DNA from 2 places in the Aedoeadaptatus ivorii genome. Region 2 is predicted to be linked to the other one. Evidence: predicted binding sites of a transcription regulator. Region 2 holds the regulator's gene; the other holds the start of a gene.

Region 1 (4,985 bases), on a different contig from region 2:
AGCCGCATTTGTGGCAGTAGTCCGACTTGGTGTTAAACTCCGCATAGGAAATGTGATCGTAAATGTAGCGCATCATGGTGAGGATCGCCTCGATATTGTTCGCCATATTGGGGATCTCCGCGTAGCTGATGCAGCCGCCGGTGGAGATCTTTTGGAACTCGCTTTCGAAGTCGAATTTCGAGAACACGTCGATCTCTTCGCGCACGTCTACGTGATAGCTGTTGGTATAAAATCCCTTGTCGGTAATATCTTCGATCTCGCCGTAGGTCGCCCGGTCGATGGAACAGAAGCGGTGGGTCAGCGACTCCGCCGGCGTGCCGTAGAGGGCAAAGCCCAGTCCGGTCTCTTCCTTCCAGCCGTCCACCGCATCGCGAAGGGTGTGCATTACCTTCATCGCAAAGGCACGGCCCTCGGGGGTGGTGTGGCTCTTATGGGTGACGCATTTCGACGCCTCGTATAGGCCGATATAGCCCAAAGAGAGCGTGGAGTAGCCGCCCTCTAACAGATGGGTGATCTTTTCGCCGGGGGCGAGGCGGGCGATGGCGCCGTCTTGCCAGTGGATGGGCGATACGTCGCTGGTGACGTCCTTTAAGAGGTCGTAGCGGTGCATAAGCGCCTTTTTCGCGATGTCTAAGCGCTTTTCGAGAATCCGAAAATACGCGTCTTCATCCCCTGCGGCGAGAATGCCGATCTGTGCCAGATTCAAACTGACCACGCCCATATTGAAGCGACCGTCGAAGACGTATTCGCCGTCTGCGTTCTTCCAGGGAGAGAGGAACGAGCGGCAGCCCATGGGCGAAAACACATTGCCTTCGTAGATTTCCTGCATCTTTTTGGCGGAAATATAGTCCGGATACATGCGCTTTGCCGTACACTCCGCCGCCAGGCGGGTAAGGTAGTAGTAGGGGCTGTCTTCGTACATATTGTGTTCGTCCAAGACATAGATCAGCTTGGGGAAGGCGGGGGTGACGTGTACCCCGTCCTTGTTTTTGATGCCCTCGATCCGCTGGCGCAGGATCTCTTCGGTAATCAAAGCGGCCTCGTAGGCGTATTCGTCCTCGGGCTTACAGTACATAAACAAGGTCACAAAGGGCGCCTGGCCGTTGGTGGTCATCAGCGTGTTGATCTGGTACTGAATGGTCTGTACCCCGCTTTTGATCTCGCGCTTGGTGCGGCGCCACGCCACCGCCTCCGCCTTTTCGACATCCGGCGCGTCCATGCCGTAGATCTCCGTCTGTTCCTCGATCGCCGCGCGCAAATACTTCTCGAAAGAACGGCGCACATAGGGCGCGAGGATGCGGTCGATTCCGTTGATGGACTGGCCGCCGAATTGGCCCGATGCCACCTGGGCGATGATTTGGGTGGTGATGGTACAGGCGGTCTGAAAGCTCTTGGGGGATTCGATCATTTTGCCGTTCACGACGGTGCCGTTTTTCAGCATATCCCGCAGATTGATCAGACAGCAGTTGAACATGGGCTGAATAAAATAGTCCATATCGTGGACGTGAATGGCCCCGGAATCGTGGGCGGTGACGATGTCCGCGGGCAGGATCCTACGCCGGGTGATGTCCTTGGACACCTCGCCTGCGATCAGATCCCGTTGGGTGGAGACCACCACGGCGTTTTTGTTGGAGTTTTCGTCCATAATGTCCTTTTCGGAATAGGTCAACAGCCCGATGATCGAGCGGTCCGTCGAGTTGGTTTCGCGCTTAAAGGACTGTACCGAGCGGTAGCTCTCGTACGCTTTTGCCGTGGTGATATTGGATTTTTCGATTAGCTTTTCGAAGACCCGTCGTTCCACCTGATAGACGGTGGATTCCAAATTTCCGTCCAGAATCTCGTCTTCGATTTCTCTTGCAATGTCCTCGCCCTGGCCCGGCACAAAGTACCCCGTGGGGGAGTGCATGGCCTTTTCGATGGCGACGACGATTTTTTCGCGGTCGAATCCGGTGATGCGACCGTCTCGTTTTACGATGGTCAGATTGCGCATCTATAAAACTTCCTTTCCGGTATGATTCAGAGGCAGATTGCGTTCCGATCACTATATCCGGAATGCCCGCGGGTGTTGAGGGCCGCGGACGGTGTAAACAGAACTCGTCCCGGGGAGGGGACAAGTACCCCTAGTATATAGGAGGAAAGGGGAACAATAAAGCATGGAAGGCGGCAAAACACATACATAGTTGTATCCATCGGCCCGCGATCCGCCACAGGCGGCGCTTTCTAGCGGGACAAATTTTTTTGCCCGAGGAGCGGTTTACAAGCAACAAAAATGTGGTATTATATAGGAGAAGGCTAGCACTCCATGACTGCAAGTGCTAATAAGATTTTCAGGAGGTCTGTATGAACATTAAACCCTTAGGCGAGCGCGTCGTCATTCAAAAAATAGAAAAAGAAAACGTGACCGCCGGCGGCATCGTATTGCCGGATTCCGCAAAGGAAGAATCCAATGTGGCCACCGTTATCGCCGTCAGCGAAGAGCTGAAAAATTCCGAAGAAATCCACTGCGATTTGAAGGAAGGCGATAAGGTCATTTACAGCAAATACGCCGGCAACGAAGTAGAAATCGACGGCGAAAGCGTCATCGTCATTAAATATCAGGATCTGTTGGCTTCTTTAAGCTAATCGGATCGAAAGACACAGCGACAAACGAGCACAAATACAGGAGGAATTATGGCTAAAGATATTCAGTTCGGTTCCGAAGCGAGACAAAATCTCGTATCGGGCATCAATAAACTCGCCGACACCGTAAAAGTCACCTTGGGGCCCAAGGGCAGAAACGTCGTTTTGGACAAGGAATTCGGCGCGCCTTTGATCACCAATGACGGCGTGACCATCGCCCGCGAAGTGGAATTCGAAGACCGCTTCGAAAACATGGGGGCACAACTGGTCAAAGAAGTCGCCACCAAGACCAACGACGTGGCCGGCGACGGCACCACCACCGCGACGGTACTGGCACAGGCGATCATCCGCGAAGGCTTGAAGAACCTCGCCGCCGGCGCCAATCCCATGGTGCTCCAAAAAGGCATCCAAAAGGCGGTAGAAACCATTGTCGAAGACTTGAAGAAGTTCTCCGTTCCCGTGGACAATTCCGCGGCCATCGCCAATGTCGCCGCCATCTCCGCGGCCGATGAGACCATCGGCAAGCTGATCGCCGAAGCCATGGAAAAGGTCGGAAAAGACGGCGTCATCACCGTCGAAGAAAGCCGTTCCATGGGCACCAAACTCGACGTCGTCGAAGGGATGCAATTCGACCGCGGCTATGTAAGCCCCTATATGGTCACCGACACCGAAAAGCGCGTGGCGGAACTCGACGATCCCTATATTCTCATTACGGATAAGAAGATCTCCAATATTCAAGACCTCCTCCCCGTATTGGAACAAATCCTTCAAGAATCCCGTCCCGTCCTCTTAATCGCAGACGACATCGAAGGCGAAGCCATGGCGACCTTGGTCGTAAACAAACTCCGCGGCACCTTAAATGTCGTCGGCGTCAAGGCGCCCGGCTACGGCGACCGCAGAAAGGACATGCTGCAAGACATCGCCATCCTAACCGGCGGCACGGTCATCACCGAAGATTTGGGCTATGACCTCAAGGAAGCCACCGTCGATATGCTGGGACGCGCACAAAAGGTTCGCGTCGAAAAGGACAAGACCGTCATCGTCAGCGGCGCCGGCGAAAAGGCGGCCATCGACGGACGCGTCGAAGAAATTCGCGCACAAATCGCAGAGACCGAAAGCGAATTCGACCGCGAAAAACTGCAAGAGCGCTTGGCAAAACTGTCCGGCGGCGTCGCCGTGATCCAAGTGGGTGCGGCCACCGAAGTGGAACTGAAAGAGCGCAAGCTCCGCATTGAAGACGCCTTGGCGGCCACCCGCGCGGCGGTCGAAGAAGGCATCGTCCCCGGCGGCGGGGTCGTCCTCGTCGACTGCATCAAGGGCGTAGAAGCCTTGGCAGAAGACGCCGAAGGCGACGAAAAGACCGGCATGACGATTATCCTACGCGCATTGGAAGAACCCCTGCGTCAAATCGCGGAAAACGCCGGCGTAGAAGGATCCGTCATCGTCGATCGCGTCAAGGGCGAACGCGACGGCATCGGCTACGACGCCTACAAGGCCGAATACGTGGATATGATCGAAGCGGGCATCGTAGACCCCACCAAGGTTACCCGAAGCGCGCTGCAAAACGCAGCCAGCGTCTCCTCGATGCTCCTCACCACCGAGGCGGCCATCGCCAATATCAAAGAAGACATGCCCGATCTGGGCGCGGCAGCCGGCATGGGCGGCGGCATGGGCATGATGTAAAACAAGAAAGAAAAAGAGCGGAGCGATCCGCTCTTTTTTTATACAGAGAATGCAGGCTCTTATCATGTAGTCGAAAGGGGTAAAAAGTGATAGAATGAACAAAGATAGGCGAAAAGAATAGGAGATACTATGAATAAAAAATATATCGTTAATGAAATTAAAAAAGACATGAAAGCCTGTATCGACGCCCTGGAGGCGGAAAATCTCTACGAATTCCGCAATCGCTGGGAAAAATACTTCGAGCTCTTGGAGCTCCTCTACGAAATCGACGAAAGTTTCGCCCCCTCCCCCTGGGAGACGGAAGAACCCCGTAAAGAAGAATCCGAAGAGGGTGATTCCTACCAAGGCAGCGTCCACCTGCGGCTGGGCGGCGGCGTCGTGGGCGAAAGAAAGGTCTTTATTCCCGAAAAGATCCTGCGCCTGCAAAATATCGGCGAAGGCGACGAGGTGTGCGCCACCGTGGCGAGAAAGCTGTTTTCTAACGGCCGTACAAAGACCATCTACAACTACGAACTCGTACGCAAATTCGACGGCGATGCCGATACAGAGCGCCGCGTCATCCGCTACGCCCAAGTGCAATACGACTACGGCTACCCGGGCCTGTATATTTTGGGCGAAGGGGAAGACGGCGAAATGCGGATCGACCTCGAGCACGATCTGCTCGGCAATTTGAATGTGTCCGA
Region 2 (4,985 bases):
GCGCAATGCCGTCCAGTTGGAAACGACCCAAGGTGACGTTGTCGCTCGCCATTTGGCGTTCCCCTTGCAGTACGTGGATGTCTACGCTGGTTTGGTTATCGGCAGCGGTGGTAAAGATTTGGCTCTTCTTGGTGGGAATGGTGGTATTGCGTTCGATCAAACGCGTGGTTACCTGTCCCATGGTTTCGATACCCAAAGAGAGGGGGGTAACGTCGAGGAGCAAGAGGTCCTTTACGTCGCCACTCAATACGCCCGCTTGGATGGCGGCGCCCAAGGCCACGCATTCGTCGGGGTTGATGTCCTTTTGGGGATCCTTACCGGTGAGCTTCTTAACGAGTGCCTGTACGGCGGGGATTCGGGTAGAACCGCCGACCAAGAGGACTTTGTCGATTTCCGATGCGCTGAGGCCCGCGTCTTTTAGTGCGGAGAGTACGGGCTCTTCGGTTTTTTTGACGAGATCCGCGGTGAGCTCTTCGAACTTCGCACGGGTCAGGTCCATGTTCAAGTGCAGCGGTCCTTCGGCGGTCGCGGTGATAAAGGGAAGGTTGATATTGGTGCTCATGGTCGAGGAGAGTTCCTTCTTCGCCTTTTCCGCCGCTTCCTTCAGACGCTGCATACTCATGCGGTCCGCCTTGAGGTCGACTCCGTTTTCCTTCTTAAAGGAATCGGCGATCCAGTCGATAATCCGCTCGTCGAAGTCGTCGCCGCCGAGTTTGTTGTTGCCGCGGGTGGCCTGTACTTCGAACACGCCGTCGGAGAGTTCGAGGATCGATACGTCGAAGGTACCGCCGCCCAAGTCGTAGATCATAATCGTGCTGGATTCCGCGTCTTCGTCTTCGCCATAGGCGAGGGCAGCCGCGGTGGGCTCGTTAACGATTCTCTTTACATCCAGTCCGGCGATCCGTCCGGCGTCCTTGGTCGCTTGTCTTTGGGAGTCGGTAAAGTATGCCGGTACGGTGATAACCGCTTCGGTGATGGTTTCACCGAGATAGCTTTCGGCGTCGGATTTCAGCTTTTGCAGGATCATCGCGGAGATTTCCTGGGGCGAGTAATCCTTGCCGTCGATGGTGACCTTGTGGTCCGTACCCATGTGGCGCTTAATGGATGCGATGGTTCTGTCGGGGTTGGTGATGGCTTGCCGCTTTGCCGTTTCCCCTACCAATCTTTCGCCGTCCTTGGTAAATGCCACGATCGAAGGGGTCGTACGGTTTCCTTCGATATTGGGGATGATCGTGGACTGTCCACCTTCCATTACCGCCACTGCGGAGTTGGTGGTTCCTAAGTCGATACCGATAATTTTTGCCATTCTGTTTCCTCCTGAATATATATAGTTGCGCTTACTCTATGCTTATTTCGAGACCTTGACCATGGCCGGTCGGATGACACGTTCTTTGAGGGTATACCCCTTTTGGAGCACCTCCACGACCACGTCGGGTTCCACGCCCTCCTTTTCTTCGAGCATAACGGCGTGGTGCAGATTGGGGTCGAAGGGCGCATGCAACGCGTCGATCTCAACGATCTCGTTTTTCTCCAGTTCTTTTCGGAACTGGTCGGCGATCATTGCCATGCCTTCGTAAAACTTTTCATCGCCCACGTCTTCCGTCTCCAGCGCCCGTTCAAAATTGTCGAGCACCGGCAGGATGTCCAGGGCGAGTTTTTCCATGCCCATTTCGCGGAGCCGAACGCTTTGTTCGGTGCTGCGGCGCCGGAAGTTGCTGTAATCCGCCTGAAGGCGAATATAGCGGTCTTCCAGCTCGTCGTATTTTTCCTTTTCGATCTGTTCGACCTCCGCTTCGCGGGAGTCCTCTTCCCGCTGTGCTTCTTCTTCCGGACGGCGCTCCTCTTCGGGGGTCTCGTCCGGATTTACGGGTTTTTGTTCGTTATTTTCCACTACCACATTCCACCTCAACGTTCTTTCCAAAGTCTCTCGGATAAAGCTTGGGTAAAAGCGCCCAGCGCCTCTGCCGATTTTTTATAGTTCATACGCAAAGGACCGATCAATCCCACCTTTGCAAAATCAGAGTCGTTTATGGGATAGCTCTGCCCCGAGACGCTATACTCTCGCATGATTTCGTCGCTGTTTTCGGAGCCGATGATGAATTGTATCCTCGGCGTGTCGGGCATATTCGCCGCAAGCCGCAAGAGATTTCTCTTCTCTCCCAAATACTCCAACAGGGATCGGATTTTGAAGGAATCGCGAAATTCCTCATAGCGGAACAGATTGCTGATGCCGCCGGTGATGACCTCTACTTCTTCGACCGCCGAAGCGACCCGAGAGAGTACCTCCGTCACCCGAAGGACAAAGTCTTCATAGCGGATCAGCCCGCCCGATAAGACGAATTTCACGCCGTCGAATTCCATAAAAGAAATGCCTACAAAGGCTCGGGATAACACCTCGCGAATATAACGAAGCTCTTCTTCGTCGGCGGGAAACTCCACCGGGAGCAGTCGCTTAACGACCACGCCTCGGTCCCCCACCACGAGCAACATGACGAGGTGTTCCGAAACCGGGATCAGATCCATATATTTTATGGTCCGATCGCCCCGCTTGGGCATCAGCATAAATGCGATGCTTTTTGTATGATCCGCCAATGCACCGATCGCCGATTCGTAAAATTCCTCCGTCCCCAACAGAGACGGCGGCATGGCCTCTCGAAAGAGGCCCACGAGGGCGTCGGAATGGCCGATCTCGGAAATCCATTCGTCGACATAAAATCTATAAGCGTTTTCCGAAGGAATACGGCCGGCAGAGGTATGGGGCTTCGTCAAAAAGCCCATCTCTTCCAAATCGCTCATCTCGTTTCGGATGGTGGCCGACGAGATCTTGAGGTCGGATTCCTTGGAGATGGTACCGCTGCCGACGGGTACGGGAGAGCTGATATAGGACTCGATGATGATATTTAAGATGTCCGTCTTTCTCTGGTCCATATGCTCCTTCCCCCATCGTTTTTAGCACTCGATTCGAATGAGTGCTAATCGCTTACAGTTATAGTATAGGTCCCTTATTAGCACTTGTCAAGTCCGATTGCTAAAATTCTCTACTTTGCGTCTTCCTCGAGGCGGAAAAATCCCAGCTCGACGATATTGGCGAGATCCCGTCCCCGGTCCGTAAGGGCGATGCGCCCTTTGTGTGTATGCAGGAGTCCGCTTTTCGTAAACTCTTCGATTTCCGTTGTATAGGCGGCGCCGAATGTGGCGCCGGAGGGAAGCACGGCATCGAGGGCGATTCCCACGTTTTTTCGAAGCCCCAGGACGATATATTCGTTGTCCCGATCGATGGGCATAAGCCGCTCGGTATATTCCCTGGGGGATCTTTTCGCCTCTGTCGCCGCAAAGTAGGCGCGCATCGATCGATGATTGCCATAGCGCGTATCCCCCAGATTTCCGCAGGCGGCGGCGCCGATGCCGATATACTCGCCCAGATCCCAGTAGTGCAGATTGTGGCGGCATTCGCGCCCAGGCTTTGCAAAATTCGAGATTTCGTATTGCCCATAGCCCATCTCCGAAAGGCCGCGGGCGTAGGCATGCACATGAAGGCGGTCACGTTCTTCGGAGGCCGAATCCCTGCTGTCAAAATACCGTTCGTAAAAGGGCGTGCCTTCTTCCAAAATCAGGCTATAGAGGCTTACGTGTTCGGGTTGAAGCGCACGAATCATCGCGAGAGACGCTTCTACATCGGCGGCATTCTCCCCCGGCACCGAGGAGATAAAATCGAGATTGATATTGTCGGCGCCCCCGCTCCTTAGGTGGCGAAAGGCGCGCATCGCCGTCTCGGCGTCGTGAATGCGTCCCATGCGGGTAAGAAGCGCGTCGCTTGCACTCTGTACGCCCATGCTGAAGCGATTTACGCCGGCATCGATCAGCGTCGATATATTTAAATCGAGCATACTTTCGGGATTTCCTTCTATTGTTATCTCCTTCGCATCGGCCATTTGCGGCATAAGTGCGCCCAAAACCGCGAGCAGTCGATCCGTGCCCAATAGCGACGGCGTTCCCCCGCCGATATAGACCGTGTAGATGCCCCGCGCGTCCAAGAGATTTCGATAGAGCGCAATCTCGTTTTTGAGGGCGCGAATATAGCGATCCGCCTCCCCTTCTCGGGGCCGGTGGGAATAAAAGTCACAATAGCCGCATTTGGCGGCACAAAAGGGAATGTGAATGTATACGGACAGTGGTTGCATACTGTTTTCTCCTATGAAAAAAGCGGACCCTGAGGATCCGCTCGTCTTATTGGTCTTCGTCGTATTTCAATACCGCGAGGAAGGCTTCCTGAGGCACTTCTACGTTTCCGATAGAGCGCATTCTCTTTTTTCCTTCCTTTTGCTTTTCCAACAGTTTGCGCTTTCGGGAAATGTCTCCCCCGTAGCACTTCGCCAGGACGTCCTTGCGCACGGCGCGAATGGTCTCTCTGGCGATGATCTTGGAGCCGATGGCCGCTTGAATCGGCACGGCGAATTGATGCCGGGGAATGACGCCGGTGAGGCGCTCGCAGATTTTTCTGCCGCGCTCGTACGCCTTCTCCCGGTGCACGATCAAAGAAAAGGCATCGACCAATTCGCCATTGATCAGGATGTCCATCTTGACCAAATCGCCCTGTTCGTAGCCGATCAGCTCGTAGTCGTAGGAAGCATAGCCCCGGGTTCGGCTCTTCAGCGCGTCGAAGAAATCGTAGATGACTTCGTTCAAAGGAAGTTCGTAGGTGATAGTTACCCGCGTTTCCTCCAGATAATCCATGCTGATATAGCGCCCCCGTCGATCCTGGCAGAGCTCCATAATTGTGCCTACATAGTCGGTGGGCGACATAATCTCCGCCCGCACAAAGGGTTCTTCCATATATTCGATCTCGGTAGGATCCGGCAGATTCGACGGATTTTGGATCTCGAGCATCTCTCCCTCTACGGTATAGACGCGGTAGATAACCGACGGCGCCGTGGTGATGATGTCCAGGTCGAATTCGCGCTCCAGGCGCTCCTGAATAATCTCCA

The links. The regulator HrcA, encoded in region 2, represses chaperone genes, less so after heat shock. The targets are predictions, from matches to a motif close to ATTAGCACTCNATANTATNGAGTGCTAAT.
Region 1: QO008_RS03810 (co-chaperone GroES) is a predicted target of HrcA. The motif match lies at 2,292-2,320, and genes of this name have one in related genera.

What each region holds. Positions count from the first base shown of each region.
Region 1 covers NZ_JAUSWF010000004.1:72,500-77,484, reverse strand. Annotated here, with positions in the region: gene nrdD (anaerobic ribonucleoside-triphosphate reductase) at 1-1,990, opposite strand, end outside; gene QO008_RS03810 (co-chaperone GroES) at 2,341-2,622, shown strand; gene groL (chaperonin GroEL) at 2,671-4,302, shown strand; gene QO008_RS03800 (hypothetical protein) at 4,432-4,985, shown strand, end outside.
Region 2 covers NZ_JAUSWF010000001.1:31,781-36,765, reverse strand. Annotated here, with positions in the region: gene dnaK (molecular chaperone DnaK) at 1-1,306, opposite strand, end outside; gene grpE (nucleotide exchange factor GrpE) at 1,349-1,891, opposite strand; gene hrcA (heat-inducible transcriptional repressor HrcA) at 1,906-2,928, opposite strand; gene hemW (radical SAM family heme chaperone HemW) at 3,039-4,181, opposite strand; gene lepA (translation elongation factor 4) at 4,228-4,985, opposite strand, start outside.